DNA from 2 places in the Paenibacillus sp. FSL M7-0896 genome. Region 1 is predicted to be linked to the other one. Evidence: a T-box and tRNA genes for the amino acid it is inferred to sense, from the RefSeq annotation. Region 1 holds a T-box; the other holds one or more tRNA genes.

The links. The T-box of region 1 lies ahead of MKY12_RS24455 (valine--tRNA ligase). A T-box ahead of a tRNA ligase gene usually reads a tRNA of that ligase, here a tRNA-Val.
Region 2: it encodes a tRNA-Val, which carries the amino acid that the T-box ahead of MKY12_RS24455 (valine--tRNA ligase) is inferred to sense. The anticodon was not compared.

Annotation. Positions count from the first base shown of each region.
Region 1 covers NZ_CP150250.1:5,675,121-5,691,083, reverse strand. Annotated here, with positions in the region: gene cobA (uroporphyrinogen-III C-methyltransferase) at 1-819, shown strand, start outside; gene hemB (porphobilinogen synthase) at 968-1,966, shown strand; gene hemL (glutamate-1-semialdehyde 2,1-aminomutase) at 1,985-3,286, shown strand; partial or broken gene MKY12_RS24495 (RNA pseudouridine synthase) at 3,412-4,137, shown strand; gene MKY12_RS24490 (hypothetical protein) at 4,920-5,339, shown strand; gene MKY12_RS24485 (hypothetical protein) at 5,522-6,073, shown strand; gene MKY12_RS24480 (neutral zinc metallopeptidase) at 6,268-7,128, shown strand; gene MKY12_RS24475 (GGDEF domain-containing protein) at 7,796-9,037, opposite strand; gene MKY12_RS24470 (glycosyltransferase family 4 protein) at 9,233-10,654, shown strand; gene MKY12_RS24465 (LysM peptidoglycan-binding domain-containing protein) at 10,790-12,154, shown strand; gene MKY12_RS24460 (stalk domain-containing protein) at 12,760-13,422, shown strand; T-box leader at 13,515-13,799, shown strand; gene MKY12_RS24455 (valine--tRNA ligase) at 13,959-15,963, shown strand, end outside.
Region 2 covers NZ_CP150250.1:2,775,591-2,791,553, forward strand. Annotated here, with positions in the region: gene MKY12_RS11585 (carbohydrate ABC transporter permease) at 1-839, shown strand, start outside; gene MKY12_RS11590 (extracellular solute-binding protein) at 870-2,195, shown strand; gene MKY12_RS11595 (hypothetical protein) at 2,274-3,923, shown strand; gene MKY12_RS11600 (glycoside hydrolase family 43 protein) at 3,964-4,881, shown strand; gene MKY12_RS11605 (hypothetical protein) at 5,330-6,607, opposite strand; gene MKY12_RS11610 (hypothetical protein) at 6,852-6,986, shown strand; gene MKY12_RS11615 (stalk domain-containing protein) at 7,070-7,741, shown strand; gene MKY12_RS11620 (hypothetical protein) at 7,926-8,471, shown strand; gene MKY12_RS11625 (hypothetical protein) at 8,654-9,277, shown strand; gene MKY12_RS11630 (accessory gene regulator B family protein) at 9,270-9,797, shown strand; gene MKY12_RS11635 (cyclic lactone autoinducer peptide) at 9,800-9,934, shown strand; gene MKY12_RS11640 (LytTR family transcriptional regulator DNA-binding domain-containing protein) at 9,952-10,347, shown strand; gene MKY12_RS11645 (GNAT family protein) at 10,432-10,962, opposite strand; gene MKY12_RS11650 (hypothetical protein) at 11,279-11,821, shown strand; partial or broken gene MKY12_RS11655 (Rpn family recombination-promoting nuclease/putative transposase) at 11,945-12,496, shown strand; tRNA gene MKY12_RS11660 (tRNA-Val) at 12,648-12,719, opposite strand; gene MKY12_RS11665 (helix-turn-helix transcriptional regulator) at 12,958-13,767, shown strand; gene MKY12_RS11670 (aldo/keto reductase) at 13,923-14,876, shown strand; gene metG (methionine--tRNA ligase) at 14,918-15,963, opposite strand, start outside.

The DNA of each region.
Region 1 (15,963 bases):
ATGTGGGTGGAGGCGCTGCCGCTGTTCGGCAAGCGCATTGTAGTGACGCGGGCGCGCGCGCAGGCAAGCGAGCTGGTGGACCGGATCGAGGAGCTGGGCGGCGAGCCGTATGAGTTCCCGGTCATTGAGACGGTGATGCAGCGGGATGCGGGCAAGCAGGCGGAGATCGCTGCGGCTCTTGGCGGGCTTGCGGCGTACGACTGGGTGTTCTTCACCAGTCCGAACGGCGTAGACTTCTTCATGCGTCATCTGACGCAGCAGAAGCTGGATATCCGCAGCTTGCACGGGGCGCGGCTGTGCGCAGTGGGACCGGGGACGGCGGCGGCGCTCGCAGAGCGCGGGCTGATCTCCGAGGAGCTGCCCGGACGCTTTCAGGCGGAAGGGCTGATCGAAACCTTCGGCCCCGAGCTTAAGTCCGGGCAGAAGGTGCTGCTGCCGCGCGGCGACCTGGCGCGTGAGTGGCTGCCGGCGAAACTGAGGGAGCTGGGGCTGGAAGTGACCGAGGTGGATACGTATGAGACGATTGTCACCGGGGAGGATGATATTGAGCTGGTGAAGCTGCTGGAGGAGAAGCGCATCCATGCGGTAACCTTCACCAGCTCGTCCACGGTGCGCAATTTCCTCGGCATTCTGAAGAGAATGGGCCTGGAAGATCCGCTTACTCTGCTGGCGGGCGTCAAGATTGCCTGCATCGGCCCGGTTACCGAGCAGACCGCAGTCGAAGCGGGCCTCACTCCGGGACTGCTCCCGGAAGAAGCCACCATCGAGGGACTGGTGCAGGAGCTGTGCCGCTGGAATGAATCGACGAGGCTGAGATAGCCTGTTCCTGCCGGATCTGTATCTGTCAGCAATGTCTTTGAGCATTGCAATCGGGTCTGGCCTACTGGCAGCGATAACTTTAACATCTCAATACTGCTTAAGACGAATAGATGTGATTATATACTTACTGAACAGGAGGATACAACAAATGAGCTTTCCAATAACCAGACACCGCCGTTTGCGCGGGTCGGCCGGTATTCGCGGCATGGTGCGCGAGACCGTTCTGAATGTGCTGGATTTCATCCAGCCGATTTTTGTAACCTATGGAACAGGTGTGAAGAATGAGATCAGCTCCATGCCCGGCGTCTATCATTTCTCGCTGGATACGCTGAAGGCGGAGGTGGATGAGATTGCTTCCCTCGGCATTTCGGCGGTACTGCTGTTCGGTATTCCCGAGACGAAGGATGCGGTTGGCTCGTCCGGCTTCGCAGACGATGGCATTGTGCAGGAAGCCACGCGTCTGATCAAAAAGTGGTATCCCGACCTGCTGGTTGTCGCCGATACCTGCCTGTGTGAATTCACCGACCACGGCCACTGCGGCATGGTGCATACCCATACAGTGGACGGTGTGGTGCACGGGGATGTCATCAACGATGCTTCGCTTGAGCTGCTGACCCGCACGGCGGTCTCGCAGGCCCGGGCAGGGGCGGATATTATCGCGCCGTCCAACATGATGGATGGCTTCGTGCAGGCGATCCGTGCCGGACTCGATGCGAATGGCTTCGAGCAGGTGCCGATCATGTCCTATTCGGTAAAATACGCCTCTGCCTTCTACGGCCCGTTCCGCGAAGCGGCAGATTCCGCTCCCCAGTTCGGCAACCGCAAGACGTATCAGATGGACCCGGCCAACCTGCGGGAAGCGATTCGCGAAGCGGATTCCGATGTGCTGGAAGGTGCGGACATGCTGATGGTGAAGCCTGCGCTAGCTTATCTGGATGTCATCCGCACCATCCGCGACCAGTTCGATCTGCCGCTTGTAGCCTACAACGTCAGCGGTGAGTACTCGATGGTCAAGGCGGCTGCGCAGCAGGGCTGGATCGATGAGCAGGCGGTTGTGCTGGAGATGCTGACCGGCATGAAGCGCGCCGGAGCAGATATAATTATTACCTATTTCGCCAAGGACGCAGCCCGCTGGCTGCGCGGCTAGGATCAGGAGGGAACAAGCATGGGCAATATGCCGTTGAACCGCCGGGAAGAGGCTTCCCGCATGGCTTTTGAAGAGGCAAAACAATATATTCCCGGCGGGGTGAACAGCCCGGTCCGGGCATTCAAATCCGTAGGATTGACCCCGGTCTATGTGGAGAGGGGCGAAGGCTCACGGATCTACGATATTGACGGCAACAGCTTCATTGACTACGTCTGCTCGTGGGGACCGCTGATTATGGGACATGCCCATCCTGAGGTGGTGAAGGCGCTGCAGGAGACTGCGGCCAGAGGGACAAGCTTCGGCGCGCCGACCCTGCTTGAGACCGCTATGGCCAAAACCGTGGTAGAACGCGTAGCCTCGGTGGACATTGTCCGCATGGTGAACTCGGGAACGGAAGCAACCATGAGCGCGATCAGACTGGCCCGCGGCTATACCGGACGCAGCAAAATCCTCAAATTCGAAGGCTCCTATCACGGCCATGCCGACAGCCTGCTGATTAAGGCCGGTTCCGGGGTGGCGACCCTGGGGCTGCCGGATAGTCCGGGCGTGCCGGAAGGTGTGGCCGTGAATACGATCACGGTACCTTATAATGACCTGGACGGGGTCAAAATCGCGTTTGAACGTTACGGCAACGAGATTGCCGCTATCATCGTTGAGCCGATCGCCGGAAATATGGGCGTAGTGCCTCCGCTTCCGGGCTTCTTGGAGGGTCTCCGCAAGGTGACGACAGGGTACGGGGCGTTGCTGATTTTTGACGAGGTGATGACCGGCTTCCGTGTGGACCGGGGATGTGCGCAGGGGCTGTTCGGGATGGATCCGGATCTGACCTGCTTCGGCAAGGTGATTGGCGGCGGTCTGCCTGTAGGGGCTTACGGCGGCAAAAGAGAGATCATGGAGCAGATCGCCCCGTCCGGCCCGATCTATCAGGCGGGCACACTCAGCGGGAATCCGCTGGCGATGGCGGCGGGCTACAGCACGCTTGCGCTGCTGACCCCTGAGGTCTACACCCGTCTGGAGTCGCTTGGAGCGAGACTGGAAGCCGGACTTAAGCGCAATGCGCAGGAGACGGGAGTTCCGCTGACGATTAACCGCGTGGGCTCGATGGTATGTCCGTTCTTCACGGAGGAGCCGGTCATTAACTTCGAGACGGCCAAGACCAGTAACCTGGAGCTGTTCAAGCGTTATTTCGGCAAAATGCTGGATCAGGGCATCAGCGTTCCGCCCTCCCAGTTCGAAGGCATGTTCGTATCCGCTGCGCATAGCGAGCAGGATATTGACGATACGATTGCGGGCCATTATCAGGCCCTGAAATCGCTATGACGGCTGGACCGGAGGAGCTGTCCGGCCAGCATGGCGGCGGCGAGATCCAAGACGGAAGTGATGGCGCCAGCGGCCCCTTCGCGGGCGGCGGCAAGTGGACCCGGCGCGGCGAATGGCTGGAAGCCATGCCTGGCCGGGTCATTACAGCGGCTGCCGACAAGCAGGCCGCCATCGATGCCTGGCTGCTGGGCGTAGCCGGGATGCCAGCGAAGCTGCACGCCCGGCTGCGCCGCGAGAACGGCATCCAGTGGCGGGGCGACCGGCTGCGGCTGGCCCTGTTCCCTCACCGGGAAGCCGGAATAGAGCCGGTATGGCAGGAGGCTGCGGCTGAGGTGCTGTTCGAGGACGACTTCTGCCTTGTGGTCCACAAGCCTGCGGGTCAGGCGGTTCATCCGGACGGAAGCAGCACGGAAGTGACGCTGGATCATCTCGTAGCCGCGCATTATGCGGCCTCCGGCGGAGGGATTGCCGTCCGCCATATCCACCGGCTGGACAAGGATACTACTGGACCTGTGTTGTATGCGAAGAATGAATACGCCCAGCTTGTGCTGGATGAGGATATGCGTGAGAAGAACGTATCCCGCCTGTATGCCGCGATTGTTGAAGGCATAGTGCCGCCGGAGCTTACGGTGATCGATGCCCCGATCGGCCGTGACCGCCATCATGCGGCGCGCAGGCGGGTATCCCCGGGAGGGCAGGAGGCGGTAACACGGATTGTGGGACGCGAAGCCCTGCCCGGCGGGACCGTAGTGAAGCTGCAACTGGAGACGGGCCGGACGCATCAGATTCGTGTCCACCTCAGCCATGCGGGGCATCCGCTCTTCGGGGACGACCTCTATGGAGGATCGGCCTGGCATACTGCGGGTATTCCTTCCGGCCACAGCCTTAAGGAGAAGCAGCCCCTTCGTTCGGAGCCTGGTCAGGTGAAATCTGCCATTACGGCCTGGTTCGAAGAGCAGGAGAAGGCAGGCCTTACCCCTGGTTTGCAAGTCCAAGGCAAGCAGCCGCCAGCTCCACCTTCGAAGCCGGGAGTCAAGGCGAAGCAGGAGAGTTCCGACCGCCAGGCACTGCATGGCGAGAAGCTGATTTTCGCCCACCCCTGGACCCGAAGCAAGATCGAGGTATCTGATCCCTGGCCGGAGGATATGCGTCGCCTGCGCGAGCAAATCGGCGGCGTAGATCAGGAGTAGGCCATTACCTAATCGGTTCCGTGAAGTTAAGTAACTCAATAGATGCCATGCCCAGCCGGGCCGCGTTTCTCTGATATCTGGAGGATTGCGGCTCGGCTTTTTAGTTGTTGTTCAGTGCGACCTCCCCCAGCCGAAACATCGAACAAGAAGTGGATTTATGTTATTTAATTTACGCACTATTACTCTCCAGGGAACGTTAAGTGGATTTAGGGCATCTAATTTCCTCAATATGTCCTATATGTTTATTTTCAGGTTATATAAGTGTTGTTGTTCCAACTGTTGCCGGATATTCGTAGATTTACTGGTGAACAGTTGCCCTTTTTCCACTTATTTCATTGTAGCCACCAGTTAGCCCACGTGTCCTCTGATACATTTCCGCGCTCAAGCCCGTCTTACTAATATGAGGAGATGATCTGGCTGTGAGATTGAGATGGAATCGCAGAGTGTTAGGAATCTTAGCCTTCTCGACCCTGGTGATTGCCGCCGGAATAATGGCGGTTGTGCAACTGAACAACAACTACGGTGTACTGGGTCTGGTTGCCCAGCTTCAGAGCTTCCGGGTGACGGTGGACAATCAATCGGACTTTGAGCTGAGTATTCTGGAGACGGGAGTGGTAACCGGCGCATCAGCGGAGGCCTCAGTAGACGAAGTTGGCAAGATACTCAAAAGCGGAAAAACAGTAAAAATTAAGCCCCGGCTTAGCTTAAGCGGTGAAGGCGGAGTTTATCTGAAGTATTCGGACCCGAGAGAACCGGACGTTCCCAAAACCATCGGAGTATGCTCCTACACCGAAACTTTATCCGGATATTCCAAGGTCATAATCACGAATGACAAGGTGACGGTTAAAGAGAAGTGCAGCTAATCTATGGAGGCTGACTGCTATTTTGGCAGCTTGGTCTCCAAATATCCCCTTTAATTTCCCTCTGCGCATTTACAATCCAGATATTTGCAGATTTCCAGTAACATTTGTAACTGACGGGCTTCCAATATATTGATAAAAATATTATGTAAGCGCAGTCTATTTGATGAACTGGGGGAATATTTGTGAAAAAAGTTACTAAGTTAATGCTCGTGGCCGGCATCTCATTGGCACTGGTCGGGGTAGGGAACAGCGGCGCTCTGAACAATGTTACTTCGGCGGCGAGTGCACCGCTTAAGGTGGGCCGGGTGGAAGCGGCTGCCCATGGCACCAAATGCTTCACCGTAGCGGTTGCTGTAGTCCAGAATGGCGTAATCGTTGCGGCTTCGCTGGATGATTATCAGTTCCTGGGCAGCGATGTAGCTACTGGCGTACCGAACTCGGACAAGGATTTTGGCAAGAATTACAAAGACCCTAATATGGTGCTGGCCTCCAAGAAGACCAACGCCAAATACTACAGTGAGCACATGACGGAAGAAGCCAAATCGACAGTAGCCTATGACAAGAACCTGGCGGCTATCGAGAAATTCGCAACAGGCAAAACTATAAAATCCCTTGAAGCTACACTGACTAACAAAAGCAAAGAGCAAGTTGTTGACGCTGTAAGCGGTGCAACTCTGGTGGATACTCAAGGTTACCTGAAGGCCATTCTAAGTGCGGCCAAAGCTGCAAAATAAACAGCTGTTCCATCATTTAAACGATGTTAACCCCTTCATGGCTGCGGCTGTGGAGGGGTTTTGCTATGCTGTTTCCATTTGTCGACAGACCGGCTCCGCTGTTAAAGAGAGTGGCACCCCTGCAATTATGGGTATAACAGTAATAAGTACAAATACATCAGCATGCGCGAGTATTCATAACTGGGGGGAAGGCCATGAAATGGCAGGGTAGAAGAGGCAGTTCTAATGTGGAAGACCGCAGAGGCCGCGGCGGCGGAGGCGGGGGCAAGCTGATTGGCGGCGGAATCAGCGGGATTGTGATTATAGTAATTGTTACGCTGCTGAGCGGCGGGAACATCGGCGATATTATGGGGAATCTGACCTCAACCGGTTCGGGCACAAACTCAAGCGTCCCCTATGAACAGAGCGCCCAGGAGAAGGAGCTGTCCGAGTTCGTGTCCGTGGTGCTGGCCGATACCGAGGATGTCTGGTCCGATATCTTCAAGGAGCAGGGAATGACTTACCAGGATCCGACGCTAGTGCTCTACAGCGGCAGCGTGAATTCTGCCTGCGGAACCGCGAGCTCGGCCGTCGGCCCGTTCTATTGCCCGGGGGATGCCAAGCTGTATATCGATCTCAGCTTCTACGATGAGCTGCAGCAGCAGTTCAAGGCGCCGGGCGACTTCGCCATGGCGTATGTGATTGCCCACGAGGTGGGTCATCATGTGCAGACCCTGCTGGGCGCTTCCGAGCAGCTGAATTCAGAGCGCCAGCGTCTCAGCGAGACTGAATTCAACAAGGTTCAGGTCCGCTTCGAGCTGCAGGCCGATTATTATGCCGGGGTATGGGCGCATCATGTTCAGGGCCAGAATCTGCTGGAGGAAGGAGATCTCGAAGAGGCGCTAACTGCTGCGAGCGCGGTGGGTGATGATACGATCCAGAAGCGGGCGCAAGGGTATGTGGTGCCCGACAGCTTCACACACGGAACCTCCGAACAACGCAAGCGCTGGTTCTATAAGGGCTTTAACTCCGGCACGATTGCCGGTGGAGATACCTTCAAGGCTGCTGAACTGTAGCCGCCGGCATTCCGAAATAAGAACACTAAGAGCCGCCCATCCGCTTGACGGAGGACGGCTCTTGTTCTTATTAGGGACATTATTATGAGGAGCCGTTTCTGCTCCGCCGGGAAGCTGGAATGTATGCTAAAAACAGCATACAATGTGCTCCCGCGCAGGCGCCCGGACCGAATGTATGCCAAAAACAGCATACAATGTGCTCCCGCGCAGGCGCACGGGCCGAATGTATGCCAAAAACAGCATACAATGTGCTCCCGCGCAGGCGCCCGGACCGAATGTATGCCAAAAACAGCATACATTGTGCTCCCGCGCAGGCGCACGGACCAAATGTATGCCAAAAACAGCATACATTGTGCTCCCGCGCAGGCGCACGGGCTAAATGTATGCCAAAAACAGCATATAATGTGCTGCCGCGCAGGCGCACGGACCAAATGTATGCCAAAAACAGCATACAATGTGCTTCCCGCGCAGGCGCACGGGCTAAATGTATGCCAAAAACAGCATACAAAGTGCTCCCGCGCAGGCGCACGGGCCGAATGTATGCCAAAAACAGCATACAATGTGCTTCCGCGCAGGCGCACGGATCAAATGTATGCCAAAAACAGCATACAATTTGGCGGGTTCTGCCCGTCCCTCTCACGCCGTCCCCCTGCGCGGGAACATGTGCTTACGGCTGCACATCATTCCGGTAAGACAGACGGTTGCGGCCAAGCTTCTTGGACTCCAGCAGGAGCTGGTCGGCATAGACATACCCTTTTTCCATAGAGGTCTTCTGATCCGGGTCTGCCTTATAGTAAAAGAGTCCGAAGGATGCCGAATAGGGCACGCGGATGATCTGCTCCTCGAATTCTGCACTTACGGTGTGACCGTGAAGGCTGTCCAGAATCTCCTGAATCTGCGTCCTGCACTCCTCGAAGGTCTTGTCCCTTAGAAAGAGCGTGAACTCTTCCCCGCCGCTGCGGAACAGAATATCCTGCTCCTGCAGATGCTTCTGCAGCGTCTTGGCAAAATGAACAATAACCCGGTCACCAACGGCGTGGTTGTAGCTGTCATTGATTTTTTTGAACCGGTCGATATCCGCCACTACAATTCCGATGTACTCCCCGCTCTGGTTCAGCTCCTTCATCATCTTGTCCATATGCGCCCGGTTATAGGTTCCGGTCAGGAAGTCGCGGTAAGCCATCTGCTCGAATTTGTCGCGTTCATACTTGTGCTGGGCACTCTGCGACTTCGAATAGAACGAGATACTGACTACATAGTTGAGCAGGAACAGGGCGATCAGCATCTCCCATTTCTCCATTTGCAGCAGCCGCAGCAGCAGAGCATTACTAAGAGCCACCTTGCTGAAATCCAGCAGATTCCGGCTTCGGAACAGTAGGTTCCTCGCTTCCCGGCGTGTCTTGATATCTCCCGACAAGGCAAAGGTCAGCACCAGGAAGGTGGAGGACAGCAGGGTGGTAACGCAGACCACGAGCAGGAACAACAGCCAGTATCCGAGAGGAAGCTTGTCCGCCAGGGGAGAGAGCGCCGTATACAGATAGTACGCAGCAGAGCCGCCCAGTGTGAACGAACCGATATTGTAGAAGGTATCCAGGAACTCTCCGGGATCGGCGGTTTTTGTTTTCTTTTTATAGAAATATACGATGAACCGGTATACAGTCTCGAACAGGAGCGTGCCGAGCGGACCGGCAAAAATCCCGAAGGAGGAGGTATAGCTGATGGCATAATCGATTGTTGAGTTCCCGCTCCGGGTCACAATCCGCAATTGAAAGTAGATGCTGGAGAAGATAGTGTATAGCAGTAATGCTTTTATATAGGTAGCGTCCAGGACTACAGCATGCGCGGGAATGAAGGCTATAGCCAGGGATGCGACAAATAGAAAAAGGTCAAATACCCTCGCTTTTGACATGTCGGAAATTTCCTTTCAGGATTTATACCGATTATACCCGAAAAGATGATTCTTGATTAAAAGATATTTTTGAAATTTGCAGGGAATGATCATATATCCCTTTCCGCCTGCCCGCAGCCTACATATACTATTCTGATTAGGGTGGAGCAGACTGCTCCTGTACCTAAATACATCTATAGCCGGGGAGAGGAATGCATGAAGATATTGCTGGTCACCTACTGGGGCCTCACCAATATGGGCGGAATTTGGACGTATATGAAGCAGCTGGCCGACAAGCTGGGCGAGCAGGGCCATTCCGTTACACTGATGGGCAGCCATGTGGAGAACAATACATTGTATTTGCTCAACCGGACGGAGTCTTTTGATAAAAAAGCCTTCTATTCGCTGCTGCTGCCCCAGCTTGATATCGGCCGGTTCCCCTCGCTGCATCTGGAGCATGGCATCTTCAGCTTTGAGCTGGGGCGTTACGTATTCGAGGGCGGCGCCGCTGTGCTGGGGCTGGAGGAATATGATGTCATTCATGCCCAGGACCCTATAGCCACATATGCACTGCGGCGGATCATGCGCCGTCCTGTTCCGCTGGTCGCAAGTGTTCATGGGGCATTGACCAAGGAGACCTACTATGAGTACAAAGGACTTGAGCCCGGACTGACCCGGGAGGCCTATGAGCAGCGGCCGATCTGGAGCTACTTCCGTAGGCTTGAGACACTGGGTGCCCAGGCGGCTGACCAGATTCTGGTCTCTTCGGAGTGGATCGGACAGCTTACGCAGAGCCTGGGGGTCAGCCCGGACCGTATTCATACCTTGCCGTACGGGTTGGACCTGCATCAATATGCAGCCAGGGCCGCAGAGACGCCGCCGCTTCAATTTGCAGAAGGAATCCCTGTAATCATGTATGCCGGACGTCTTGAATATATTAAAGGCGTCCATGTGCTGATAGAGGCGCTAGGCATTCTGGAGCAGCGCTGTCAGCGGTGGATCTGTGCGGTGGCCGGAATCGGCAGCCTCCTGGAGGAGCTCATGGAGCAGGCCCGCCTGCTGGGTATCGCCGGGAAGGTCCATTTCACCGGGAAATTGAACAATATTCCGGCTGCACTCCGGGCTGCCGACATCTATGTGCAGCCCTCACTCCAGGATACGCAGCCTTTCTCGGTTACAGAAGCGCAGCTTGCCGGGATCGCGCCGATTGTCGCCGGAACCGCAGGCATGCCGGAGATGGTCCGGCAGGGAGAGACGGGCTGGATTGTTCCTCCCGGAGATGCCGCTCAGCTCGCCCTGCAGATGGAGCAGCTGCTGGGGGATGAGGGACTGAGAAGACGCACCGGCCTCCAGGCTAAGCGCTGGGCAGAGCAGACCCGTTCGCTGGATGTCATGGCTGCGGGTACGCTGCATGTATACCAGAGAGCGGTCAATCTGCGGGCGGGCCGGCCGGGAATTCCGGATCACCTCCGGTTTGGGGAAGAACCGGGCGCGGGTGCGCTGCCGGCAGCTTTTCATCCGGCAGATGTGCTTAACGAGGGTGATCCGGGGAATCCGCTTGCCGTAACGATGCGTGTCAAGCTTCCGCAGCACTACTCTATTCCTGATGCACGTACGGCCCTTCCTCCCCTGGCATAGGCGCTGTCCGCAATTGAAGCGGCAAAGTTGTCATGCCTGCCTGATTGAAGCATATACATGAGGGGAGTAACATTTTGGGCTTATACTCTGGGCTTGTCTCAGGGATAGATTATGCCAAGAAGGAGGACATTTCCCGTGTTTGACCAGTCCCATGGCTTGCGGTTTGATATTTATGAACGCATTCACCTTTCGGAAGAGCTTCCGGGAATAGCAGAGCTGGAGGAAGTCGAGCTGGTTCCCGACATCCAGGTCATCCAGCGGGAGGACCGGGCCGAGCTGCACGGACAACTGCTGCTCACCGGACTCTACCGGGGGGAGGATGACCTTACACAGCGTCTGGAGCATGCAATTCCTGTTGAAATCACTGTTCCGCTGACCCGGGTCAGCTCACTTGATGACATAGGGGTGGAGATCGAGAATTTCGATATTGATCTGCTGACGATGCGAACCGTCAACATTACCGGAGTGCTCTCGCTACGCGGAATCGGAAGTGCAGATGTACAGCCGGCCTGGCAGCAGGAGGAATACACGGTAGCGTATTCGCCGGAGGCAGGAGACAGCAGGGCGGCTGAGGAGATAATCCGCAATCCCGAGAATGATACCCTGTATGAGAATTCGCTCTGGACCTATGGCGAAGGGACTGCAGAGGGCTCTGCGGAAGATCAGAACTCCGCTGCTCCGGCTGAGGCAGCAGCTGAGCCGCTGTACGCGGAAGATACTTCTTACAGCCAGCCCGCGGCCTATCTCTCCACACCCCTGAAGGACAAGGAACCCAGAGTAAGGACCCATAGCCTGGATACGGCTTCTTCGGCAGGCAGCAAGCCGGCGGCTGATAAGGCCTCCGCTCACTTCCTCACCTCCAGAGAGAAGACGGCACCAGCGGCTGTGAACGGCTCGGTTCAGGAGGACACCACGCTTCAGACAGGCACCGCTGCCTTGAACACTGTGGATCATTGGGGCAATGCGAAGCTTCATGCCGTGTCGCAGCCGGAGCCGGTGTTTACCTCCGCTGCCAACGATGCTGCTGCGCTGTTTGAAGGGAACGAAGGAGGGGAGGCGGCAGAGGAGATCCAGGCCACAGACAATGAAGTCTTCCTGTCTGCGGAATCTTTGTCTCCCCAGGAGGAGAAGCAGGATCTCAAGGTTGCCCTTGGCAGCAAAAAAGAACCGGGAGCCGCCGAGCAGGAGCCGCTCACCTTCTCCTCGCTGCTCAGCGCAAGCCGCGCCAACAGAGAGCAGGAGGAGCTGCTCTCGGGCAATATAGACTCTGTAGCGCAGGCTGTTCCTGAGGCAGGCAATGATACAGCGTGGAAGAGCCGGTTCATCGGCGGGATGGGCGGGACAGAGCTGTTCCGCAAGGTACGGCTCTGCATCGTGCAGCGGGAAGAGACGCTGGATACCATAGCCGAGAAATACCAGCTAAGCACCCGGGAGCTGACTATGTATAACCGGCTGTCCGGTCAGATTGTAGAAGAGGGACAGGTATTATACATTCCTTGAGATTGACGCTGTGCGGAGAATTCAGGCTTAACAGGAACAGCCCTTGCCTTACGGATGGGGCTGTTCCTGTTTCTTTGTTGTATAGGAAATTATGATTCTCTTCTGTTGTAGATAAGTGTTTTTTACTTGTGCCCTGAATGTATGCGGAAAACAGCATACATTTGCTGGCGCGCGGGCATGTGCCCCGAATGTATGCGGAAAACAGCATACATTGTGCTGGCACGCAGGCATATGGCCCGAATGTATGCGGAAAACAGCATACATTGTGCTGGCGCGCAGGCATATGTCCCGAATGTATGCGGAAAACAGCATACATTTGCTGGCGCGCAGGCATATGTCCCGAATGTATGCGGAAAACAGCATACATTTGCTGGCACGCAGGCATATGTCCCGAATGTATGCGGAAAACAGCATACATTTTGCTGGCGCGCAGGTAAGCCGTTTCCACTTCCCAAGCGTTTTTTATTATGCGGCCTGTATATACGATCTCCGCTTCTGGTTTACAAACCGTTCAGCCGGGGGTAATAGTCACTACCGGCCTACATACATTACACATTCAGGCAGCTATGCGCTGGTACACTACTTCTGGAAGGATGATATATCACATGAAGAGAAAAGTGGCAGCCACTGCGGCCGCACTAAGCTTGACGCTCACAGTCTCGGCCGGTGTCTACGCCGCCAGTAATCTGCAGGAGATCAAGGCGCTCCTGAACAACAAAATCGGGATCGTCGTGAACGGCCAGGCGTACACGCCCAAAGACGGCAACGGCAAAACCCTCGCCCCGATTACCTATAACGGCATCACTTATCTGCCTGTACGCTCCATCGGCGAAGCGCTGAACACTGCTGTTACTTACGATGCTTCAACCAGCCGGGTCATCATCGGTGATGCTGCAGCTCCGGCTGTCTCCTCCGGCGGCTCGTCCACTGGAACACCAGCAGATTCTGTGAAGCGGCCGAAGAGCCTGCCGGCGGATTTCCCGCTTCCGGCGGACGCGAAGATATTTGATCTGATCGAAGGCTCGGCGACCGGTAAGCCGTCCGCAACCTTCAGCTACCGTACGAAGCAGAGCCTGGAGACGCTCGGCAATACGTACAAGGACTATTTTGTGCAAAAAGGAGCTACCTCCAAGTCTGAGGAAGTCTCCGCCTCAGCCTTCTCGATTATTGATGCCGGAAGCACATTCTCTGTTACGCTGGATGGCGCTCCCGGAACGGGCAGCCATCAGGGCTTCAATGTGGTTCAAGTGATCTGGAGCGGGGAGTAGGCATCAATGTACGTCTGCTGCGCGCCCTTTGTGTATATGCTGGTTGACTAGGGATAACACTGAATGTATTATTGAACTAAGTAATAACTAGCATAAAGACTGGGAACGGGAAGAGTAGGCGGTCAGCCCTTCAGAGAGCGGGATTATCATTGGTGTGAATTCCCGCAGGATGCAGCCCCCGAAGTCGCCCCGGAGTTGCCCTTCTGAGCTTGTCTTCATCATGAAGACGGGTTAGGATGCGGCCGGTTGCAGCCGTTACCCTGCATGAGTGTCGCGCTAAGCTTCAGGAACCTGTAAGGGAACTTAAGGCAGTGGTTTATTTTTTATTGGCGCGAAACAAAGGTGGTACCGCGAAAGAATGGCCTTTCGTCCTTTGAGACGAAGGGCCTTTTTGTATTCTCAGAAACCGCTAGCTACTCAATACATTTAACAGTGGAGGGTTCACAATGGCTGATAACAACAATGCAGCAGCAGAGCTGCCGAACGGGCAGGAAGCGGCAGAAGCTACCGCTTCAGCTAATCACAAGCAGAGCGACATGCCGACTACATATGATCCGGGAGCGGCAGAGAAGAAATGGTATGCGTACTGGATGGAGAAGGGCTTCTTCGAAGCCGGCAAGCGCCCGGATGCGGAGCCTTACAGCATCGTGATTCCGCCGCCGAATGTAACAGGAATGCTGCATATCGGACATGCGCTGGATTTCACGCTTCAGGATGTGCTGATCCGCACCAAGCGGATGCAGGGGTATGATACCCTGTGGCTGCCGGGTACAGACCATGCAGGGATTGCTACACAGACCAAGGTAGAGCAGAAGCTGCGCCAGCAGGGAATCTCCCGCCATGATCTGGGACGCGAGAAGTTCCTGGAGCAGGTGTGGGCCTGGAAAGACCAGTATGCAGAGACAATTCATGACCAGTGGGCTAAGATGGGCCTGTCCCTCGATTACTCCCGCGAACGCTTTACCTTTGATGATGGAATGAAGAAGGCGGTAAGCAAGGTATTTGTGGAGCTGTACCAGAAGGGCCTGATCTATCGCGGCAAGCGGATTATTAACTGGGACCCGGCTGCCCGTACAGCGCTGTCGGATATCGAGGTTGAATACAAGGAAGTGAACGGGCATCTGTACCATCTGCGTTATCCGCTGAAGGATGGCAGCGGCCATATCACGGTGGCTACCACGCGGCCCGAGACGATGCTGGGCGATACAGCGGTAGCGGTACATCCGGAGGATGAGCGCTATAAGGATCTGATCGGTAAGACGCTGATTCTGCCGGTTACCTTACGTGAGATTCCGGTTATTGCCGATGAATACGTAGATAAGGAATTCGGCAGCGGTGCAGTTAAGATTACACCGGCGCATGATCCGAACGACTTCGAGATGGGAGTCCGCCATAACCTTCCGCAGATCAACGTAATGGATGAAGGCGGAGTGATGAATGAGGAAGCGGGCGCTTACCAGGGAATGGACCGCAGCGACTGCCGTAAGGCCATCGTAGCCGACCTGAAGGAGCAAGGCGTGCTGATCTCCATTGAGGATCATGTACACCAGGTTGGGCACAGTGAGCGTTCCGGGGCCGTAGTAGAGCCTTATCTGTCCACCCAGTGGTTCGTCAAAATGCAGCCGCTGGCAGAAGCAGCCATCGCTGCACAGAAGGACGGTGACGGGGTCCATTTCGTGCCGGACCGCTTCGAGAAGACGTACCTGAACTGGATCGAGAATGTCCGCGACTGGTGTATCTCCCGCCAACTGTGGTGGGGCCACCGTATTCCGGCCTGGTACTCTGAATCCACCGGGGAGCTTGTAGTTGCACATGATGAAGAAGAAGCACGCCGCATCAGCGGGCTGTCCGACCTGAAGCAGGATGAGGATGTTCTGGATACCTGGTTCAGCTCGAACCTCTGGCCGTTCGCTACCTTAGGCTGGCCTGATCAGGACAGCAGCGACTATCAGCGTTACTATCCGAACAATGTACTGGTTACCGGCTACGATATCATCTACTTCTGGGTAGCGCGCATGATTTTCTCAGCCATGGAATTCACTGGCCAGAAGCCGTTCTCCGATGTGCTGATGCACGGACTCGTACGCGATGCCGAAGGACGCAAGATGTCCAAGTCTCTGGGCAACGGTATTGATCCGCTGGATGTTATCGAGCAGTACGGCGCTGACGCCATGCGCTATATGATTACTACCGGCAGTACAGCGGGCCAGGATCTGCGGTTCCGTATGGAAAAGGTAGAGCAGGCGCGTAATTTTGCCAACAAGATCTGGAATGCCTCCCGGTTCGCGCTGATGAATCTGGAAGGCGTAGCCTTTGAAGATATTGACATTACAGGTGAGCTTGGCACAGCGGACCGCTGGATTCTGCACCGCCTGAACGAAACTTCCCGCGATATTACGCGTCTAATTGACTCGTACGAGTTCGGCGAGACCGGACGCCTGCTCTACAACTTCATCTGGGATGATCTGTGTGACTGGTATATTGAATTCGCCAAGCTCTCGTTATACGGAGCGGACGCAGCTGCCAAGGCCAAGACTCAGT
Region 2 (15,963 bases), 2.9 Mb from region 1:
TGACAGACGACAAAATGATCTTTAGGCTAGGCAAACATGGCGTCATTATTCTGTTCGGGCTGTTGATGCTGTATCCGGTGCTGTGGCTGCTGTCTAGCTCCTTCAAGCCGAATGCGCTGATCTTCTCGGAACCGGGGCTGTGGCCGGGGAAATTTACGCTGGAGAACTACGTGAACGGATGGAAGGGGCTGCAGGGCATCTCGTTTAGCCGCTTTTTCCTCAATTCTGCCACGATCTCTGTCCTGTCGGTCATCGGGAACATACTGACCTGCTCGCTGGCGGCTTATGCGTTCGCCCGGCTGGAGTTCCGCTTCAAAAGTGTGCTGTTTGCCTGCATGCTGGTGACCATTATGCTGCCTTACCATGTCGTGCTGGTTCCGCAATATATTATTTTCAGCAAGCTGGAGTGGGTCAACACCTATTTGCCGCTGATCGTGCCGAAATGGCTGGCGCATGACTCGTTCTTCATTCTGCTGATGATTCAGTTCATCCGCGGCATCCCGAAGGAGCTGGACGAGAGTGCCACGATTGACGGCTGCGGCCAGGGCCAGCTGTACTTCCGGATCATTATTCCGCTGCTGGTTCCGGCGCTGATTACAACGGCGATCTTCACCTTCATCTGGTCGTGGGATGATTTCTTCAGCCAGATGATCTACCTCAGCCGGATCAATCTGTTCACCGTGCAACTGGGTATACGCTCGCTCTATGATCCTTCGGGCTCCTCCGACTGGGGCGCGCTGCTGGCGATGTCGGTGCTGTCACTGGTGCCGATTATGACGATCTTCATGCTCTTCCAAAAGCATTTCCTGGAGGGCATCGCTACGACCGGCCTGAAATGAGCAAGCGATTACAATTATTCTTGGGGGGATATGTTTATGAAGAAAAGCTTAGGTCTTACGCTGAGTGTCCTGCTGCTGGCAGCCACAACCGCCTGCTCGGGCGGCAATAACGGCAAGCCTGCGGCGGCCGGCAACTCCGGCAGTGCGGGAGCTTCTGCGGATCAGGTGGAGCTGCGGATTATGTGGTGGGGCGACCAGAAGCGCGCAGATAAGACGAACGAGGCGCTGCGGGCCTTCGAGTCGAAGCACCCGAACATTAAGGTGGTCGGGGAGTTTGCTCCGAACTCCGGGTATTTCGACAAGCTTAATACCCAGCTCGCTTCGGGCACAGCGCCTGATGTGTTTTTCCTGGGAGGGAACGTAACTGATTACGCCGCGAAAGGTGTGCTGCTGGACTTACAGCCCTATGTCGGCCAAGAGCTGGATCTGACGGATATGGACCAGACGATGGTGGAGTACGGAACGCTGGGAGGCAAGCTGGTGCATATCTCAGCCGGGGCGAATGCCCGGGGGATGGTACTCAATACGGAGTTGTTCAAGAAGGCTGGAATGGAGGTTCCGGCAGACGGCTGGAGCTGGGAGGATTACGCCCGCATCAGCAAGGAAATCTCCGATAAGCTGGGCAAGGGTTATTACGGCACCTACAACTTTACCGTTGAGGGGATGGACATCTATATGAAGCAGCGCGGCAAGCAGGTCTATGATATGGAGAAGGAGGCGCTGGGCTTCGGGCAGCAGGATGCAGAGGAGTGGTTCAACTACTGGTACGGGATCACTAAGAACGGCGGAATGGTCACTCCATCCCTGCAGGTATCCAATCCTCCGGGAGACACAAGTAAATCCCTGGTCGTTACCGGCAAGGTGGCGATGAGCCTGATTCCGTCCAACCAGTTCGCCGCTCATCAGAATCTGACTCAGGATAAGCTGACCATGATTCAGGTGCCGCGCGGGCCGAAGGGAACGGGGGTTGTCTTTGAATCCAGTCAAGGGTTGTCCGGTTATGCCAAGACCAAGCATCCGAAGGAGGTCGCGGAGCTGATGAACTTCTGGATCAATGATCCCGATGCCGCGCAGATTCTAGGCAGTGACCGCGGCGTGCCGGTGACCTCCAAGATGCGTGACCTGCTGATGAAGGAGGCTACGCCGCTGGAACAGACCGTGTACGACTTCACAAGCCGTGTATCCGAAGCGACGAAGAAGGAGCCGTTTGCCGTCAGCTATAACCCGCCGAATTTCACCGAATTCACCAAGCTGGCGGAGACCGCTGTACAGGAGATCGGTTTTGAGCAAAAGGATGTCAAGCAAGGGGTAGAGGATTTCTATACAGGCGCGACGCAGTTATTCGGAGCCCAGTAGTCATATCCCGGAAGCGGGCTGCCCCCGGCAGTCTGCTTCTCTGTCTGGAGAGCAACTAAAGTTACAGGAGGGAATGGAATGACGGGTAGTGTACTGGAGAGACTGCGGAGGATAGCGGTGGACGACCGGATTAGAGTGCTTAAGAAAGCGGCGGACCGGGATTCACTGGAGGAGTGGAAGCAATCGGGCGTGGCCTTCGCGGCTTCATCGGAGAACATGGAGAATGTCTATTACTCTGCGCTGCACAAGCTGCTGGACTGTATCGTGCCGATGGACGGAGGCGGACTTGTGCTGCATGAAGGCGGGGTCTATCTCGGGAGCTGGCTGGAGAGCACGGGTACGATCTGCGCTGAACGGCTGTCGCGGTTCATGCCGGAGGTGGCGGGAGCGACCTTCCGGCTGTTCGCCGACCAGCAGCGGCAGGATGGGCTGATGCCCTACAAGGTGACGCCTGCGGGACCGGCCTACCGGCAGATTCAGATGGTGACGCCGCTGGCCCGCAGCGTCTGGAATCATTATCTGGAGAACGGGCGGGATAAGAGCTTCCTTCGCTCCATGTATCAGGCGATGGGCCGGTTCGACCATTGGCTGCATATGTACCGCAACACTAGAGGGACCGGCTGCGTCGAAGCCTTCTGCACGTTCGATACCGGACATGACCTCTCGCCGCGCTTCTGGCATGTCCCCGACACGCCCCATCTGGAGGATGCGGGACAATATAACCCGGATTCGCCGCTGCTGCCTTTTCTGGCCCCGGATTTAACGGCCAATGTCTACTGTCAGCGGCTCTACCTGTCCAAGATAGCGGTGGAGCTTGGCGGGAGCGGGGACGAATGGCGTGCCCGGGCAGCGGCAAGCAGCCACAGCCTGTTCAGCCATTGCTATGACGAAGAGGATGAGTTCTTCTATGACCGGGATCGCGGAGGCCGGTTCGTCCGTGTACAATCGGATGTTCTGCTGCGTGTGCTGGCCTGCGAGGTGGGGGACGGGGTGTTTTTTGCGTCAGCCCTCCGCCGTTACCTGCTCAATACCGGCAAGTTCTTTGCCAAATATCCCTTCACCTCCATTGCGATGGATGATCCCAGGTTCGACCCTTTCTCCAGCTATAACACCTGGGGAGGTTCGTCGAACTTCCTCAGCCTCATCCGTGCGCCGCATGCCTTCGAGCAGCACGGGCGTTATGTCGAGCTGACCTGGGTCATCCTGCCGATCCTCGCAGCGTTCTCGCGGATGACCCGGTTCGGGCAGACGTTAAGCCCATGGACCGGGGAAGAGGGATATACGGAGACCTATTCACCTGCGATTCTCTGCCTGCTGGACTATATGGAGCGGCTATGCGGGATCGTGCCGGTAGCCGGAGAGGAGCTATGGTTCACCGGCCTGCTTCCCTATGACATGGATCATGGCCAAGAGGTGGCCCATGAGACCGGATACCGCCGGACCGTGGACGACACGGTCTTCGAGCTGGTTACTACGCGTGAGCGGTCTGTAATCTACCGTAATGAAGAGGAGTACCTGACCTTTCCATATGGTGTGCGTGTGGTCCTGGGCCGGGGCGGACAACTGCTGAAGCTGATCGGCATGAGTGTCCGCCAGATCGAAGGGAGTCTGTGCTATGAGGGCCAGACGCTCCCGTTCACCATCAAGGGCAACGAGCAACTTGAATATGCGGACGGCGGTTTCGTGAGCGTCAGCGATATTGGAGTGGTACTGCCGGAATACAGGTAGATCAGGGAGAGTATAAGAGCGAAGTGAGGAGAGGGTCTAAATGAACCACCCGATGAGAACGACAGCGAATAGCGAGCTGCAAATCAGAGATCCGTATGTGCTTCCGCTGGCCGGAGAGGGGCAAGAGGCGGGCACCTACTATTTATATGGCAGCACCGACAGCAATATCTGGGGCACGGGCACGGGGTTCAACGCCTACACCGGCACAGATCTGGAGCACTGGGATGGCCCGTTCCCGGTCTTCCGGCCGGAGCCGGATTTCTATGCGGAGCGGAATTTCTGGGCACCGGAGGTCTATGGTTATGGCGGCAATTACATCATGTTCGCCACCTTCCGGCGCAAGGACAATGATCTGCTGGGCACCGCCGTTCTGATATCGCTGCATCCGCTGGGTCCGTTCATCCCGCATAGTGAGGGGCCGGTGACTCCGCAGGAGTGGAGTTCACTCGACGGAACGCTGTATGTGGACCGGCAGGGCCAGCCGTGGATGGTCTTCTGCCATGAGTGGCAGCAGACCGGGGACGGCGAGGTCTGCGCCATGCGGCTAACAGAGGACCTGCGGAGTGCCGCTGGGGAACCTGTTGTTCTGTTCCGGGCATCCGAAGCCCCGTGGACCACTCCGTTTGAATCCAAGCGTTATGCGAATCAGCTTAATTATGTCACGGACGGGCCGTTCCTGTTCCGCTCAGCGGACGGCACCTTGTATCTGCTGTGGGCCAGCTTCATTAATAATACCTACGCGCTGGGTATCGCCCGTTCCGGGAGCGGAGAGATAACCGGACCCTGGCTTCATCAGGAGCAAGCGCTCTACCAGCAGGACGGCGGTCACGCCATGGTCTTCCGCACCTTCAGCGGTCAGCTGATGCTGGCCATCCACACGCCGAATCAGACGCCTGATGAACGGCCGGTGTTTGTGGAGCTGGAGGAGCAGGACGGTGAGATGAGAGTGAAGGCGTAGGCACTTACGCGGGCAGGCGGGCAGGGGGAGGGCAAATCTGCGGGTAACTAGTCTGCGAGGAATCAGCGGCGGTTCAGCAACAAATCAGCAACGAGGCAAGAACATCACTCTCCCTGCGATTTAGGCTCTAAATGTAATTTGTACAACTAAAATGGGCAAATATTGCGCAGGGAGAGCTTTAGTTGCACTCTGTACACTTATAAGTTACTCTCATGGCGGGAAAGAGCGTTTTCCTCAAATTTAGCTGTACAGAATACAACTATCCCTGCGCGCCAGCCAATTCGCCGTCATTTAGCTGTACAAAATACAACTATCTTCCAAACGCTGCCCATTCCCGGGTGAAGTTTGATTTGCACTATCGGAGTAACCTAAGCCTGTAAACGAACAAAACGATTGCCCTCCTTTAAAAAGTGGCAATCGTTTTTGGGTGCAGGTAACCTGCGGAAGCTTATTCGATATCAATGCTCCATTGTCCGTCTGCTTCCACGGAAAAGACATAAATTCCGTCGGATTCGATTTTTTCCGCTGTGGAGCCGGAGTAGTTCCCAATTTCATTAACCAGCAAGAGGCTATCATTCACTTTGACAGCAAAATTGGATTCACCCGTGTGCTTAGATGTGAACCGGGTCAGCTTGCTTTGCAGCCTTGCAAACACAACATCGTTCCCCTTACCGGATAATTTAACCGGAGCGCTCTTGACGTTCTCAGGGATGCTCTGCTTAATATCTGCTTTCCACGAGCCATCCGACTCCACCTTCAGCATATATTTCCCGCCGTCAGGAATCACGGCTAAAGATTTTCCTTTGTAAGGCCCAATTTCATTCACGAGCATTTTTTTGGTATCTCCTGTTTCATCGTACATATAGATCACAAAGTTAGAATCCCCGTTGTCTGTTGCCTCAATTATGGCGATCCCGCTGTTCAAATAGAAGAACTCTGTAGCCTGGTCCTTTTTCCCTTTGAGATGTATGACTTCGTCCTTTGCTGGCGCTGGCGTAGCGGCTGCAGATGTGGCTGAACTAGGTATCCCTTGGTATAACGGCAGCAGCTCAGCGTATAGCTTTTCAACAGTTGCCTTGTCATCCTTTTGAATGGCATTAGCCATTTCCTTGTATTTGCTTTGATTTTCCTTAATTATAAAATCCACGCTACTGAGAAAATATGCTGAAATATCATCTTTAATTTCTTGGGTAATCTCCTTTTCCAGATAGCTTTTCGCTAAATTAAGTCCTCTCGATCCAAACTCCTGATCTGCTTCTAGGTAGGTCATATCCGTATCTCCGCCAGAGGGTACATCCGTTTCATCGGGTGTAGGTGTGGGATCCGGGTAGCGGCTGGCAACGGAAGCAGGTAGAACTCCACCAATTTTTGTGAAAAGCTTCTTTACATTTTGCACATCATTTTTCTCAATAGAGTCAGCAATCTCCAGGTAAGTGAAGGTATTCTCTTTATCCTCCCGGGCCTTAATCCGGATGTTATTGGCAATTTCTTTGGACGACTCAATATTCCATGAATTAGTACCGAAGTTCTCTAGGTATTCCTGCGTCTTATCTTTCACTGAGAAGTTCTTCAGCTCTGGCGCTGGAGTAGGAGAAGCAGTCGGAGCAGCAGAAGGAGTCGCCGTTTCGGCTTGAGTAATCTCAGCAGACCCGCCACATCCGCTCAATATCACAGGTGAAGCTAAAAGAGCAAAAGCTAAAGTCATTTTGGATAATTTTTCGTACATCAGTAATTTCCCCCAAATGTTTAATCATACTTAGCCAGTATAGCAAAATTGGATTATTTCTACAGTGAAATTTAATAGAACTTTGCATTCCTTACACAAACGTGCCAAACTTGTTATGATTAGGATATAGATCTTATATCATTTTGAATGGGGGATGTAAGCTGTGTATATGACAGGTTTTGGGTCCTTGCTCGCTGGAGGGTTCAGTATTTTTGCTCTTTTACTCTGGTTGAGTTGTCTGGGAATGGGGATATATTTATTTGTGCTGGTGGTGAAGCTTGCCCGCAGGGGAATCATTGCGCTGGATTTGTACAATCACTCCAAAAATCTGGAGATACGCGAACGTTACGAAGCGGCTCACCGGAGAGATGAGTTCTGAATGATTGCATCTGATGGCAGGATTTATTATACTCCCAATAAGGAATATTCAAATTTGTTATAAATGGAGAGGAGTATGATCGAATGAAGAAGAAGATGACTGCTGCACTGACTGCATTTGCCGTACTTGGAGGAATGGGCACAGGTGTGTACGCCGGAGCCAACCTGCAGGAGATCAAGGCATATCTCAATCCAAGCATCAAATTCAAGATGAACGGCCAGCCCGTACAGCTTAAGAATGGCAGCGGTGCGGTGGTTGCCCCAATTTCCTATAAGGACACAACGTATCTGCCGGTCCGTTCCGTATCCGATCTGCTGGGAGTTACCGTTAAGTTCGATGCTGCAACCAACACCATATCTCTGGGGGAGCAGACAGCGGGCGTACCAATCGCTACAGGTTTTGACGACATGTATCACACCAAAGATCCGGGCAAGACGGTCTTCAAGGACAAGGATTACAAGGATGTCTTCTTCGATAACGCCAGTGGTGACCGAGGCACTTCATTCATGCTCCACCCGAACAAAAAATATCAGAAGCTTTATCTCCAGGTAGCCGCGATCGGCGGAGAGATTAAAGACTTCGCGGTACAAGACAGCGACACCAATACTGTGTTGAAGAAGCAGACCATTGACCCTGCCAGCGGGCTTACTACCATCGAAGTGGATATTGCCGGAGTAAGCAGCCTGTATGTCAACGGAGATGTGAAGGATGGAACCTCGGTCTTCGTTCCGCTTACGACATCGTATTATAAATAAATTCTGAACTTATACATCATTCACGAATGACCCGGGAGCCTTGGTTTCCGGGCTTCTTTTTGTCTATTCGTTGTTTTGAGGAAAAAGAAAATGGGTACTATCCGGTAAGCCTGTGAATCTAACTGGCCATGTAACTTTCAATGAATTGACGAGGAGTGAGAAGATGTACACCAAAAAGCTAATAATGTCCTTATCCTTGACGTTGTCCCTCTTGGCCCTCAGTGCCTGCGGTAATGCTGAGGATAAGCCGTCCACCGAATCGATGCAGACCACTGCACCGGCAACAGAGACTGTGCAGACTCCAGCGCCGACAACAGAGGCCGAACAGACTCCAGCACCAACGACAGAGCCGGAGCAGACCCCTGAGGCGACGGCCGGAAGTAACGAGACGGCTGCCGGATCTGCGGACCTGCCAAAATATCTGCCGGAGGACTTCCCGATGCCGGAGAATGTAACGGAGACCATTCTTTCGAATGCGGAGGAGAATGAGGGCAAGAAGACGGCATTGCTGATTTTTAGAACAACGGATAGTATGGAATCGGTAACGAAGCTCTATGATGATTATCTGGCTTCCAAGCTGGGCGATCAGTCCGTGAAGACTATCGATCCCAAGAACCTGATCATTCAAGGCAAGACCAAGGACGATAAGCAGAGCTGGTCAATCATTGGCGGTCCGCTTGCGTCTCAGGAGGGAACCGTGGAGGTTAACGTCATTTGGTCTGAAATTTAGTACGGACAGCCAAGCTGCTGTACACAGAGGAACATCCGTTGAGGCTCGATTCAGAGCGGCCAACGGATGTTTTTTTGATTTGATAAAAAGTGTCGAATTTTGTAATTAAGTAGTATACGTCAGGTGCGGCGGGGATATATAATTAATCTTGTGAACGAAAATTAGTCAGGCGGTGTTATGGTTTGTCGTGGGAACCTGTAGGCTTTATGTTTTTCTCAACGATAGAGACGCTTGCGCTCTATTATCTGATTATGTCTCTCTATAGATTCAAGTGGAGATGGTACATCTGGCAGGCTTTATTTGTCATCTTGCTGAACAATCTGCAAAGCTATCTGTTACGCAATGAACTGGGTATGTCGAATGTTGCACCACTTGTTTTAATCTTGATTTTTATCTTCTTCTTCGCTGCGGTGGTGAGGATGCCGCTCATTCTATCCATCATCGCAACAATATCAGGATTTGCTATTTTTGCCGGGATTCAGACGCTGCTCACCCTGCTCATGTTCGGATCTATATCGAATATTGGTAGTACCGCGAACGGATATTTTCTACAGGTGGCGACTGCGGCCATGGTGTTTGGTGTCTTCGGGTTTCTGTACCGCAAAGGCAAGGGCTTCACATTCGATCTGGATAAACTCCGCTTTAAGATAGAGGATATTCTGCTGTCTCTGCTGATTTTCGGCTTCGTAATAGGGATTTCAGTGCTACTCTACTATAATGATATTCTGCTAAATGCCTTGATTTTCCTGGTGATGACTGTATTCCTTCTATATTATTCCACCCGGAGGGAGCGGGAAGATGCTTGAATTCATGTCCGGCAAGCTGGCATTTACGATTAAAAATATCGTACCTGAGCACCCGGCATCCTACGCTGTCCTGAAATTTGCTATTAGCGTAGTGCTTAATGTGGTGTTTATTATTGGGCTGACGCTGGTAGTATCCCTGTTGACGGGCAGGACAAGTGAAGCTCTGCAGATTCTGATCTCCTTTGCCGTATTACGTCAGGTGTCGGGCGGGGTCCATCTAAAATCTGGTATAGCCTGTGTCTTGTTTACGGTAAGCTTGTTCACAGTACTGTCCTTCGTGGAGCTTAGCTCCTTCTACGTTATGTTATTGAATGCAGCGAGTCTGTTAATAGTTTTCTGGCTGGCGCCCATTGGGATTGAACGACAGACCCGGATTCCGAGGCGGCACTGGCCTAAGCTGAGAATCTTGGCGTTACTGCTGGTAGCTGCCAATATCGTTATAGGCTCATCTGTTATCGCAGCCAGCTTTTTGGCACAATCCATCAGTCTGATTATAGCTAGAAGGGAGGTGAACATCTGACAATGAGAGCTTTGCAGCGCAAAGTAGTGTATAAGCTTGCTTCTGGTTTGTCCGCCTTGGCTGCCCTTATCGTGTTGGTTACAGCAAGTGTATTATACATTAATCAACCGGAGGTTCCTGAAGAGTTACTTAAATAACATTGGAGTTGATCCCTTTGAGCACGATATCTGTTACTAGAGACACAGAGGGAAACACTGGTGTATTCTCACTCGATATTGAAAAAATAACTTTTATGGAATTTGAACGGACTATCTATCGGATCATTGTCCATACGTACGATCAGACCTTTTATACAGTAGGTACGCTGAAATATTGGCTTAATACCCTGGCCAGTTCAGGATATAATTTCGTTCTAGCAGATAGAAACACGTTAATTCAGGTTTCTAACATTATCCAGCTGGATAAGACGTTTCATATTGCTTATTTTGGGGAAGACCACAGAGGAGTCGAGCAAAAGTGTTTTCTGTCAGAGAAGGGCTATAAAGAAATTCTCAAATACGTAAAGACATCCGCATCGGATATTCAATTAGTGGAGCTGCCCCAGTGGTAGCTTTGTTTTTTATGGTATATAAAATTAGGCTGACCCTGCGCAGTTCATTCTGTAGCGCTTGGGTCAGCCCTTGTTCAGGTTAGCTTAATCTGCAGCTAATCTGGAATACATACACAGATCAATGAAGCTTCCTTTGGACCGCTCACTCTGCCTCAGTGTTCCTTCCAGCGAAAAGTTTAATTTCTGCAGTACCTTAATAGAATTGATATTAGCAGGCTGGGCCTTTGCTTCTATTCTATTGAAGCCCAGTGTATCAAACGCATAATCTATTAGTGCGCGAAGGGCTTCAGGCACATATCCTTTTCCCCAGCACTCGCGGCTAAGGTCATAACCGATCTCTGTCTTGGCATTGTCATAGTCCAGCGCATTGAAACCACAGGAGCCGATAATCCGGCCGGATTCTGCTTCCGTGATGGAATAGCGGATCGCCTGATTCTCGGTGGCTAACTTACCCAGCAGCTCAATCATTTCCACGGCCTGACTCTCATCCGTGAAGCTGCTGATATTCATGAACCGGGTGACTTCAGGATCGGACCAGATCGGGAACAGGCTGGCTGAATCGGCGGTGCGCATTTGTCTTAATACTAATCTCTCGGTTTGTAATTCTGTAATCATCAATAAGTTACCTCCATTAAATATATATGGTATTGGTGAGGTGCAACTATTGATATCTGCGCATAGTTCAGTCCTTTCCGTGTGTAAGCTACCTCTATTATATAGAATGCAAGGGAGGAAGTTAAGATCGATTCAGGACCGTTTCAACAAATCTTCATAAAGAAGGGTGCTTTGCTTGGTGGCGATCTCAGGTTTTGATAAATATCTGTCAGCAACCATGCAAAAAAGAGGCTTACGGTCAGTCCTGTCAGGGATGCTACTGTTTCGTATTCCTCCTAACAAGGTAAACTTTAGATAAAAGGATCTGGAGGGTATTATGAGAAAAACGGTACTGGTAATGTTGTTCTTGTTCGTATTGACGGCATGTGCGGATTCAAAGGACGGGGTAACCACCAAAGACTTAGCCATTCAAAAGGTGAACGATCATAAAGCCGTTGTTGAGTATGGAATGAGCCGTGCAGAAGTGGAAGAGGTATTGGGCAAGGGGGAGGATAAGGATATTGCGAATTCAGTCATGTATAGCTCTGGCGTGAGGATTATGTACCGGGAGGATAAAGTGGCAGGGATTACTCTGGCAGAGGAATCGAAAGATACATATGAAACCACTGGCGGTTTTAAAATTGGCATGTCTAAGGATGACTTCAAACAAATCTATGGCGATCAATATCTGAAGGAGATGGAGCGCAACCTGGATTATGCTTACGATGCCACCAACAAGCGATATTTGCAGGAGAAAGAGTGGGTGGCGAAAGCGGAAGATGACACGAAAATATATGTAATTTCAGCCATGTTCAACGGTAAGGGTGAAGCAGACGCCGTTGTATTGGTGGATAAGCGAATGGCGATAACATTAAGGTAGAGGGGGGGCTGAAAGATAAAACATGTTCTTGTATGTTTCATAGCGCTTAGGGGACAGAATAGCAGTATATGGAGCCCAAAAAGCTGGCCTTGTCTACAACGAGTAGTTCTGCCATGATATAATCAGTGTTTGAAGAAGTGTGTGACGATCAATATACTGAACTACTCCTGTCTGCCGAATGACCGTCATCATAATGTGTTTCATCTTCGGGAAGATCATACCGGGATATCTCTTAACAATGATCTTGAGATTCATGTGATGGAATTAACAAAGCTTGAGGAGCAGGCCGTTCCATTAACTGGTGGTCTGATTAACTGGTTATTATTCCTAAAGGGTGTTGAACAACCAAATTGGGAGGTGCTAACCATGAATGAACCGATGTTGAAAAAAGCAATGGATACGCTCGAGTTCCTGAGTCAGGATGCCGCTACAAGGATGGAGTATGAAGCCCGGATGAAGTATTTGCGTGATGAGGCATCACGGATGAATGGGGCTAAGGCTGAGGGGCGAGCTGAGGGACGAGCAGAAGGGCGAGTAGAGGGTGAACGAAAAAAGGCAGAGGCAATGGTGCGTGAACTTCTTGCTCTTGGAGTGGAAACTTCCATTATTGTTAGAGCCTCTGGCCTCTCAGAGCAAGAAGTTTTAAGCTTGAAATCACTAATGGGTAGACACTGACCATGAATGAACCGATGAGAAAAAGAGAAACTTCTAGAAAGCTCTTGGCAATGGAGCAATGGAATTAAAAATTTAAAACTGTTGCAATGATAACAACGAAAAACGAAGCCGATCTTATGATCGGCTTCGTTTCTTTAAAACTCTCCATATATAGGACGGATGGGGTTCGAACCCATGACCCCTACCCTGTCAAGATAGTGCTCTCCCGCTGAGCTACCGTCCTGCAACGAAATTTATAATAACACAGGACGTAAGGGAATGGCAAGATATTTTTTACTATGATACAAATGATACCTTTAATCATAACTCTCCCACACCACCACAATGACAAAAACCCACGACACCCCACCTTTATTAAATTACAATATTGGCGCTTGTCTGGAAGTTACTTAACCAACATAAAAGGTGGAATTCTATCATGATTGTAAAATTTAAAGTAATGCCGAAAGGAGGCCCAGCTCATGAGTTACGAGATTACGAGGTTTAGGCGTCTTGGCGACTACCTGAGATCACGCCGGGAACGTCTGCAGCCTGAAGCTGTAGGGATCAAGGAAACGAACAGTCAGCGCAGAACACCGGGGCTGCGTCGGGAGGAGGTTGCGGTTCTGGCTGGTCTCAGCAGCACCTATTATACTTGGCTGGAGCAGGGCAGGGAGGTTACCGCCTCCAGAGAGGTCATGGAGAGTCTCAGTCAGGCGCTGCGGTTGTCGGCAGATGAGCGTAAGCATCTGTTTGAGCTATGGAATCCGGGCTTGCCGGATACACTTGCTTCTATAGATACAGCCAGTCCGGAGCTGAATCCGCAGTGGCGGAATATTATCCGCCAATTGACTTATCCGTCTTTTATTACGAATGAGCGGTCTGAGTTACTGGCCTGGAATGATAAAGCGAGTGAAGTGCTTAGTGATTTCGGAGGTCTGCCTGCTTCAGAGCGCATTATGATGCGTCTTCTGTTCCTGGATCTGGAGCTGCGCCGCCGGATGCGGAACTGGGAGGAGTTCGCAATCTATTCAGTAGGGGTGTACAGAACCTATTATGACATGAACCTGCACGATCCTTGGTACAAGGAGATGGTCGATCAGCTCCTGGAGGACAGTGCGGATTTCGCTGAGATGTGGAAGCAGCACAATATTCAAGGCAAGAAGGTCAACCGTGTGGTCATAGAGAGTCTTGGCACGAGCCAGCCTGTAGTCTACGATATCAATTCGATGGCCAATCTGGCGGATCACCCGGGTCTGCATATTTGTATCTATACCCCTGTCATAACGTAGTAGAGAATCATCTGAAGGCGCATTTTTACAGGTCTGTTGCTGCTCCCTGGTAATGATCTTACTAGCATGAACGTACTGTGGCTGCTCCACGGCAGGACGGTTAGAATAAGGTCATGTTCATAAGATCTATTACAGGGACAAGAGGAGGCAACCATATGCACACAAGAACACTTGGGAACGAAGGGCTGATCGTATCGGCTTTGGGACTCGGAACGATGATGATGCCAGATAATGAAGAGTCTGTACGAACCATTCATGGCGCGCTTGACCTGGGCGTAACCCTGCTGGACACAGCGGATATCTACGGAGCTTTCGAGCAGCAGCGCTTCGGCGGCAATGAACGGCTTCTCGGACGGGCGCTTAAGGGCCGGAGAGATCAGGCTGTGATTGCGACCAAATTCGGCATTACGCATACTCAGGGACCCAAGGGAGACCCGGCCTATATCAAAAAATCCGTAGATGCCAGCCTCTATCATCTCGGCACAGATTATATCGATCTGTACTATCAGCACCGTCCCGATCCGAACACGCCTATTGAGGAAACCGCCGGTACCCTGGCTGACCTCGTCAAGGAAGGGAAGATCCGTTATATCGGCTTATCCGAGGCTTCGCCTGAACTGATCCGCCGGGCACATGCGGTGCATCCGTTGACCGCCCTGCAGACAGAGTATTCGCTCTGGAGCCGGGAGGTGGAGGATGAGATTCTGCCGCTGGTCAAGGAGCTGGGCATCGGCTTCGTTCCTTATAGCCCGCTGGGCCGCGGTTTTCTGACTGGACAGATCATGAGCTTCGATGATCTGCCGGAGGATGATTACCGCCGCCATTACCCTCGGTTCCAGGGAGAGAACTTCACCCGGAACCTGGAGGTCGTCTCGCTGATCGGGCAGATGGCGGCCGAGAAAGGCTACGTCCCGGCACAGCTAGCCCTGGCCTGGCTTCTAGCACAAGGAGATCAAATTGTACCGATTCCCGGCACGAAGCGGCTGGAGCGGTTACAAGAGAACCTCGGAGCGCTTCAGGTTACATTGACGGCAGAGGATCTCGCCCGGATTGAGCGGATATCCCCGCAAGGTATTGCAGCCGGAGCACGTTACCCCGGCCAGAACTAAGTTATCACACAGAGCGGACAGCCGCTGTGTATTCATCAATATTAAGACCCCGGAGCGTCCTTGCCTTCGCCGCTTGCTTTCGTGAGCGGTATGAGAGGCAGGACGCTTTTGTCTTTCATCCGCTCTATTTCCTCCTCTATGCGCTCTACATCTATCCGCTCGAACAGCAGCTCAAGCTCCAATATAGGCTGCTCTGCCAGGACGGATACCGGGTGCCATACGGGCTGTTCTATGGACAGGAAGCCTCTAATCTTCTCGCAGGAGAAGGGGAGGAACGGGTTCAGCAGGTTAGACAGATTGGCAATAATCTGAACACAGGTGTACAGCGTGTTAGCCCCGGCTGCAGGATCATGCTTGATCTGGAGCCACGGCTGCTGCTGATCGAAATACTTATTGGCCTGGCGGATATGCGAGAAGATGAATTCCAGGGCCTCCTTGAAGTGTCCGGCTTGGGTCAGCCTTCCTGCCTCCTTATACAGCTGGTCCAGACTGCTAACCCATGCTTTATCCAAGACTCCATCTGGAACTCTGCCGTTCCAGAACTTATTCACGAATACGAGGCTGCGGTTGACGAAATTGCCGAATGCGCCCAGCAGCTCGCTGTTATGGCTGTAGATGAACTCTCTCCAGGAGAAGTCGGCATCCCGCTTCTCGGGACCGTTCGCAGTCAGGAAATAACGGACCGAGTCCGGGTCATACCGGCTGAGAATATCCGGCACCCAGACCGCCCAGTTGCGGCTGGTGGAGAATTTCTGCCCTTCCAGGGTCAGATATTCAGAAGAGAAGATCCGGTCCGGCAGATGTAGTTCCTCAGCTCCAAGCAGGATAGCAGGCCAGATTAGGCTGTGAAAAGGAATATTGTCCTTCCCGTGCACATAGTAAGCGGTTATAGGCGGCTGCCCATCGTTATCTTGTGCGGACGCTACAGACCAGAAATCCTCCCAGCGGCCCCCCGTCTCGGCGGCCCATTGCTTGCTGGCCGACAGATAACCGCTGACCGCTTCGATCCAGACATAGATTTTTTTGTCTGCGAAGCCTGGGGTGGGGACATCCACGCCCCAGTCCAGATCGCGTGTTGCTGCGCGGT